Rhizobium lentis: one gene and its partner. The protein of the gene in region 1 interacts with the protein of each later gene in a pairwise test. Links are inferred from orthologs where the notes say so. Each region holds a gene or a part of one and is shown in the gene's direction. Other genes may lie near its edges.

The links.
Region 2: the proteins of ligA (region 1) and leuS interact in binary tests that used the Escherichia coli proteins (3 or more experiments, as listed by UniProt). The link is inferred for Rhizobium lentis from one-to-one orthologs.

The regions. Positions count from the first base shown.
Region 1 is NZ_CP071454.1:326,391-329,662, reverse strand. Bases 319-3,272 are described here. They hold ligA (NAD-dependent DNA ligase LigA), read left to right. Parts: upstream 319-694; coding sequence 695-2,851; downstream 2,852-3,272. Other genes in these bases: J0663_RS01685 (GNAT family N-acetyltransferase), read right to left, coding at 3,027-3,272; J0663_RS01695 (DUF6886 family protein), read left to right, coding at 319-592. In the rest of the region: more of J0663_RS01695, read left to right, coding at 56-318. UniProt on the Escherichia coli protein: DNA ligase that catalyzes the formation of phosphodiester linkages between 5'-phosphoryl and 3'-hydroxyl groups in double-stranded DNA using NAD as a coenzyme and as the energy source for the reaction.
Region 2 is NZ_CP071454.1:1,805,402-1,808,859, forward strand. The notes cover bases 130-3,269. They hold leuS (leucine--tRNA ligase), read left to right. Parts: upstream 130-444; coding sequence 445-3,069; downstream 3,070-3,269. Other genes in these bases: J0663_RS08605 (YggS family pyridoxal phosphate-dependent enzyme), read right to left, coding at 130-241; lptE (LPS assembly lipoprotein LptE), read left to right, coding at 3,059-3,269. Outside these bases: more of J0663_RS08605, read right to left, coding at 1-129; more of lptE, read left to right, coding at 3,270-3,458.

The DNA.
Region 1 (3,272 bases):
GAACGTCTCGCTTTGCGCTAATCCGTAGCATCCCGATCCGCGACGATCCGTTGCCATGCGCCTTTTCCATTTCAGCGATAACCCCGATATTGCTGCGTTCGAGCCGCGCCCTGTTCGCATTCCCTCAATCCGTCGGGCCGGCCAGGAATGGCTGAACGGTCCGCTTGTCTGGGCGATCGATGGCGATCATGACTTCATGTATCTCTTTCCGCGCGATTGCCCGCGCGTCCTGATCTGGGCGACACCCGAGACGCCGGCGGCCGAGCGGCGACGCTGGCTCGGGGATTGCCGGGCCGCTGCCTATGTCGAACGTCATTGGTTGGAAAGGCTCTCGGTGGAGACGATCCATCGCTACGAGCTGCCGGCTGGGGACTTCGAGGATTTGGATGATGCGGGCATGTGGGTGGCCCGCAGACGCGTTGTTCCCATTGCGCGCACCGCCATCTCGCGGTTCGACCGGGAGTTTGCGCCGCGCGGCGTGGACCTCAGGGTGGTCGATAGTCTTCGGCCGTTGAAGAGTCTTTGGGACACCGGCCTGCATGTCAGCGGCATCCGGCTGCGGAATGCGAGCGATTGGGTACAGGATAGGTAGGCCAATCTTCCCGATGCGGCATACGCGGCCTCCCTTTTCATCCGGCAATTTTGCTCTAAAAACAATGCAGATTTCTGGCCAGATTCTCTGGAGTGAGGTTTCATGTCCACCGAAGGTTCCGCTGCCGATATGTTGACGATCGATGAGGCCGCCGCCGAGCTCGAACGGCTGGCAAAGGAGATTGCGCGTCACGACGCGCTCTATCACGGAAAGGACCGGCCAGAGATTTCGGATGCGGATTACGATGCGCTGAAGCGTCGGAACGATGCGCTGGAAGCGCGGTTTCCTGAGCTGATCCGCGAGGACAGCCCGTCGCGGCGTGTCGGTGCTGCGCCTTCCGTCACCTTTTCGCCGGTCGTTCATGCACGGCCGATGCTGTCGCTCGACAACACGTTTTCGCAGGAGGACGTGCAGGATTTCGTCGCCAGCGTCTATCGTTTCCTCGGTCGCCTGCCCGACCAGTCGATCGCCTTTACCGCGGAGCCGAAGATCGACGGCCTCTCGATGTCGATCCGCTACGAGAACGGCAGGCTGACGACGGCTGCCACGCGCGGCGACGGCACGACAGGGGAAAACGTCACCGCCAATATCCGCACCATCGCCGAAATCCCGAACCAACTGCCGAAGGGCGTTCCCGCGATCGTGGAGATCCGCGGCGAGGTCTATATGGCCAAGAGCGACTTCCTGGCGCTGAACCGGCAGATGGAAGCGGAGGGCAAGCAGACCTATGTCAATCCGCGCAACACGGCTGCCGGATCGCTGCGCCAGCTCGATGCCAAGGTAACGGCGAGCCGCAAGCTGAAATTCTTCGCCTATGCCTGGGGCGAGATGTCGGAAATGCCTGCCGATACGCAATTCGGCATGGTGCAGACATTCAAGGATTGGGGATTTCCGGTCAATCCGCTGATGAAGCGGCTGAACTCGGTCGCCGATATCCTGGCGCATTACGACGAAATCGGCCTCGGGCGCCCGGATCTCGATTACGACATCGACGGTGTCGTCTACAAGGTCGACAGTCTGGAACTGCAACAACGCCTCGGTTTCCGCTCGCGTAGCCCACGCTGGGCGACTGCGCATAAATTCCCGGCCGAGCAGGCGTTCACCGAGGTCGAAAAGATCGAGATCCAGGTCGGCCGCACGGGGGCGCTCACTCCTGTGGCCCGGCTGAAGCCGATCACGGTCGGCGGTGTGGTCGTGACCAACGCGACGCTGCACAACGAGGATTACATCAAAGGCATCGGCAATAGCGGCGAGCGCATCCGCCCGGAGGAGCACGATATTCGTGAGGGCGACACCGTGATTGTCCAGCGCGCTGGCGACGTCATTCCGCAGATCCTCGACGTGGTGATGGAAAAGCGGCTGGTCGAGGCGAAGCCCTATGAGTTCCCGAAGACATGTCCGGTCTGCGGTTCGCATGCCGTGCGCGAAGTGAACGAGAAGACCGGCAAGATAGATTCGGTGCGCCGCTGCACCGGCGGCTTCATCTGCCGGGCGCAGGCGACCGAGCATCTGAAGCATTTCGTTTCGCGCAACGCCTTCGATATCGAAGGACTCGGTTCCAAACAGATCGACTTCTTCTTCGAAAACGAAGACCCGTCGCTGCAGATCCGCACGGCGCCGGAGATCTTCACGCTGGAGAAGCGCCAGCAGCAATCGCTGACCAAACTGGAGAATATCGACGGCTTTGGCAAGGTCAGTGTCGGCAAGCTCTATGCGGCAATCAATGAGCGCCGCAGCATTGCGCTCCATCGCTTCATCTATGCGCTCGGCATCCGCCACGTCGGCGAGACCACGGCGAAGCTCTTGGCGCGCTCCTACGGCACCTACGAAGCCTTTGCGACCGCGATGAAGGAGGCCGCACCGCTTTCCGGCGATGCCTGGAGCGATCTCAACGCCATCGAAGGCATCGGCGAGGTCGTGGCGCGTGCCATGGTCGAGTTCTACAAGGAGCCGCGCAATATCGAGGTGATTGGCCGCCTGCTTGAAGAAGTGACGCCCGTTGACGCCGAACAGCCGGTGACCACAGGCAGTCCGGTTGCCGGCAAGACCGTGGTCTTCACCGGCTCGCTCGAAAAATTCACCCGCGACGAGGCGAAGGCAAGGGCCGAAAGCCTTGGCGCCAAGGTGGCGGGATCGGTCTCGAAGAAGACCGACATCGTTGTCGCCGGTCCCGGCGCCGGCTCGAAGCTCGACAAGGCCCGTGAGCTCGGCGTCCAGACGATGGACGAGGACGAGTGGCTGGCGCTGATCGGCGGGTGATCCAAGGCAGGTCCGGAACTTCGCGGTTTACTCGGCGTCATCCTCGGCCTTGTGCAGCCTTGTGCCGAGGATCTGCTACCGTTGCAGATGCTCGGGACAAGCCCGAGCATGACGGAAGAGTAGTTTACAACCTCTCCAGATGATCCAAGGCGGGTGTTAAACCGGCGTTTTTGTTTCAGCTTCTCAACCGCGCCATCGTATAGGCGTCGACATATTGGCCGGCGCGGAAGGCGAAGGCGCGCAGAAGCCCTTCCTTTTCGAAACCGAATTTTTCGTAGAGGGCGATCGCCGGCTCATTGTCCGTGTAGACGGTCAGTTCGAGCCGCTTGATGTCGAGCCAGTCGTCGGCGGCGTCGACCATCGCGCCAAGCAAGATGCGGCCGAAACCGCGGCCTGTGAAATCGTCATGCACGCCCATGCC
Region 2 (3,458 bases), 1.5 Mb from region 1 along the record:
CGATCAGATGCAGCTCGATGTCAGGATGCTCGGCCTTCAGATCAGGCCATTTGCCCTGGCTTTCCTGCACCCGGTTCTCGCCGAATACGCGCTGTCCGGCGGCGATGGCAGGACGGATCGCATCCGCCTCGAAGGTCTTCGACACCGCGACCAGCTGTACGGAACCGGCCGGACGACCTGCCTGGCGTTCTCCGGCCGCAATCCGCGACCGCACGTCATCCAAGCGCTCTTGAAGTTCCATCGTTCTGCCTCGACATACCAGCATGAAAGGATCGGCACTGAACTAACCCAGCCATTCTGTGCTTGCCAAGACCCGCGCGCGTGAAATCTCACGGCTTCGAATGCAGATCGGACGCCTGCAGCGCCTGCAAAACTTGACGCTACGGTGGTTTCATGGTGAAGGTCTCGGCCGACCTCCCCTGATTTTCCGGAAATACGAATACCATGGCCACCGAACGTTATAATCCGCGCGATGCCGAGCCCCGCTGGCAGCAGAAATGGAACGAAGACAAGGTCTTCGAAACCGATAATGCCGATCCGCGCGAAAAATACTACGTCCTTGAAATGTTCCCTTATCCCTCGGGGCGCATTCACATGGGCCATGTCCGCAATTACGCCATGGGCGATGTCGTTGCCCGCTACAAGCGCGCCCGCGGTTATAACGTGCTCCATCCGATGGGCTGGGACGCTTTCGGCATGCCGGCCGAAAACGCCGCCATGGAGCGCGGCGTGCATCCCGGTTCCTGGACCTACCAGAACATTGCCTCGATGAGGTCGCAGCTGAAGGCCATGGGGCTTTCGCTGGACTGGAGCCGCGAATTCGCCACCTGTGATGTCGAATATTATCAGCACCAGCAGCATCTTTTCCTGGATTTTCTCGAGAAGGGGCTGGTCTACCGCAAGCAGTCGAAGGTCAATTGGGATCCGGTCGACAATACAGTTCTCGCCAACGAACAGGTGATCGACGGCCGCGGTTGGCGTTCGGGCGCGCTGGTCGAGCAGCGCGAGCTGACGCAGTGGTTCTTCAAGATCACCGATTTCAGCCAGGACCTGCTCGACGCGCTGGACACGCTCGACCAATGGCCGGAGAAAGTCCGCCTGATGCAGAAGAACTGGATCGGCCGCTCGGAAGGTCTGACGATCCGCTGGGAGATCGTGCCGCAAACCGCGCCGGCCGGCGAGACCGAGATCACCGTCTATACGACCCGGCCCGATACGCTGTTCGGCGCTTCCTTCCTGGCGATTTCAGCCGATCATCCGCTGGCCAAGGACGCCGCTGCAAAGAATCCCGAGATCGAAGCCTTCTGCGAGGAATGCCGCCGCGCCGGCACTTCGCTCGCCGCGCTCGAGACCGCTGAAAAGAAGGGCCTGGATACCGGCATCCGCGTCCGGCATCCGTTCGATCCCTCCTGGGAGCTGCCGGTGTATATCGCCAATTTCGTGTTGATGGACTACGGCACGGGGGCGATCTTCGGCTGCCCCTCCGGCGACCAGCGCGACCTTGATTTCGCCCGGAAATACGGCCTGCCAGTCGTGGCCGTCGTCATGCCGCGGGATGGCGATGCCGCAAGATTCTCCGTCGGCGATACCGCTTATGACGGCGATGGCATCATGATCAATTCCCGCTTCCTTGACGGCAAGACAACCGAAGAAGCCTTCAATATCGTCGCCGACCGGCTGTCGGCCATTTCGCTCGGCAATGCGCCGCAGGGCGAGCGGAAGGTCAATTTCCGCTTGCGCGACTGGGGTATTTCGCGTCAGCGCTATTGGGGCTGCCCGATCCCGGTCATCCATTGCGAGGCCTGTGGCGTCGTGCCCGTTCCGAAGACCGACTTGCCGGTGAAACTGCCGGAAGACGTGACCTTTGATCAGCCCGGCAATCCGCTCGACCGCCATCCGACCTGGCGTCACGTCGCGTGCCCGAATTGCGGCAAGGATGCCCGCCGCGAGACGGATACGATGGACACCTTCGTCGATTCGAGCTGGTATTTCACCCGTTTCACCGCGCCATGGGAAGCAAAGCCGACCGATCCTGAGGCGGCTAACCGTTGGCTGCCGGTCGACCAGTATATCGGCGGCATCGAGCATGCGATCCTGCATCTGCTCTATTCCCGCTTCTTCACCCGCGCCATGCGCGAGACCGGCCATGTCGCCGCCACCGAACCTTTCAAGGGTCTTTTCACCCAGGGCATGGTGGTCCATGAAACCTACAGCCGTGGCGCCGGCCGCGAATGGGTGGCGCCCGCCGATATCCGCATTGAGGAGCTCGACGGCAAACGTCGCGCCTTCCTGCTGACGTCAGGCGAGGAGGTCGCCATCGGCTCGATCGAGAAGATGTCGAAATCGAAGAAGAACGTCGTGGATCCTGATGATATCATCGCCTCCTACGGCGCCGATACCGCCCGCTTCTTCGTTCTGTCCGATTCTCCGCCGGAGCGCGATGTCATCTGGTCCGAGGCGGGTGTCGAAGGCGCCCATCGTTTCACCCAGCGCCTGTGGCGGCTGATTTCCGAAGCGGCCGACGTCCTGTCGGCTGTTGCACCCGCGCCGGCAACCGACGGGGAAGCGCTGGCGATTTCGCAGGCAGCCCACAAGACCCTGAAGGCTGTCCAGAATGATTACGACAAGCTCTGGTTCAACAAGGCCGTGGCGCGGATCTATGAACTGGTTAACGCGCTGGCCGCCCCGCTGACCAGGGTTGCGGCGGGTGAGGGTGATGCCGGCTATCGCGCCGCAGTGCGCGATGCCGCCGAAATCCTGATCCAACTCGTCGCACCGATGACGCCGCATCTTGCCGAGGAATGCTGGGCTGCGCTTGGCAATGACGGGTTGCTTGCCCGGACCGGCTGGCCGCAATACGACGAAACGCTCGTCATGGAGAACGACGTCGTCCTGCCGGTGCAGATCAACGGCAAGAAGCGCGCTGAATTGACAATTTCTCGCGACGCAGATCAGAATGCCGTCACCAAAGCCGTGCTGGATCTCGATGCGGTGAAGAACGCGCTGAACGGGCAAGCACCGAAGAAGATCATCGTGGTTCCCCAAAGGATTGTGAACATTGTCGTCTGATATCACCCGCAATGCCGGCATCGCCGTGATCCTTGCCGCCGCGGCTTTTCTTTCTGCCTGCCAGGTCCGGCCGCTTTACTCCGAGAGTTCGGGCGTCACTGAAAAGCTGGCCTCGGTTGGTTTTTCCGAGGCGGGCGGCCGCGTCGAACAGCAGGTTCGCAATCGCCTGATCTTCCTGGCGTCGCGCGGCGCCGGCGAGGCGGTCAATCCGCAATATCACGTCGAGATGCGGGCCATCTCGACCGTCGCCGATACGCTCCTGCGGCAATCCGGCGATACGTCGCGCGCCGGCCGTGTCACTGTCACCGTCACCTATACGCTGAGTGCTATCGCCGACAGCCGCGTCATCAAGGCCGGCAGCCGCCAGGCGACCGCGCTGGTGGATTTCT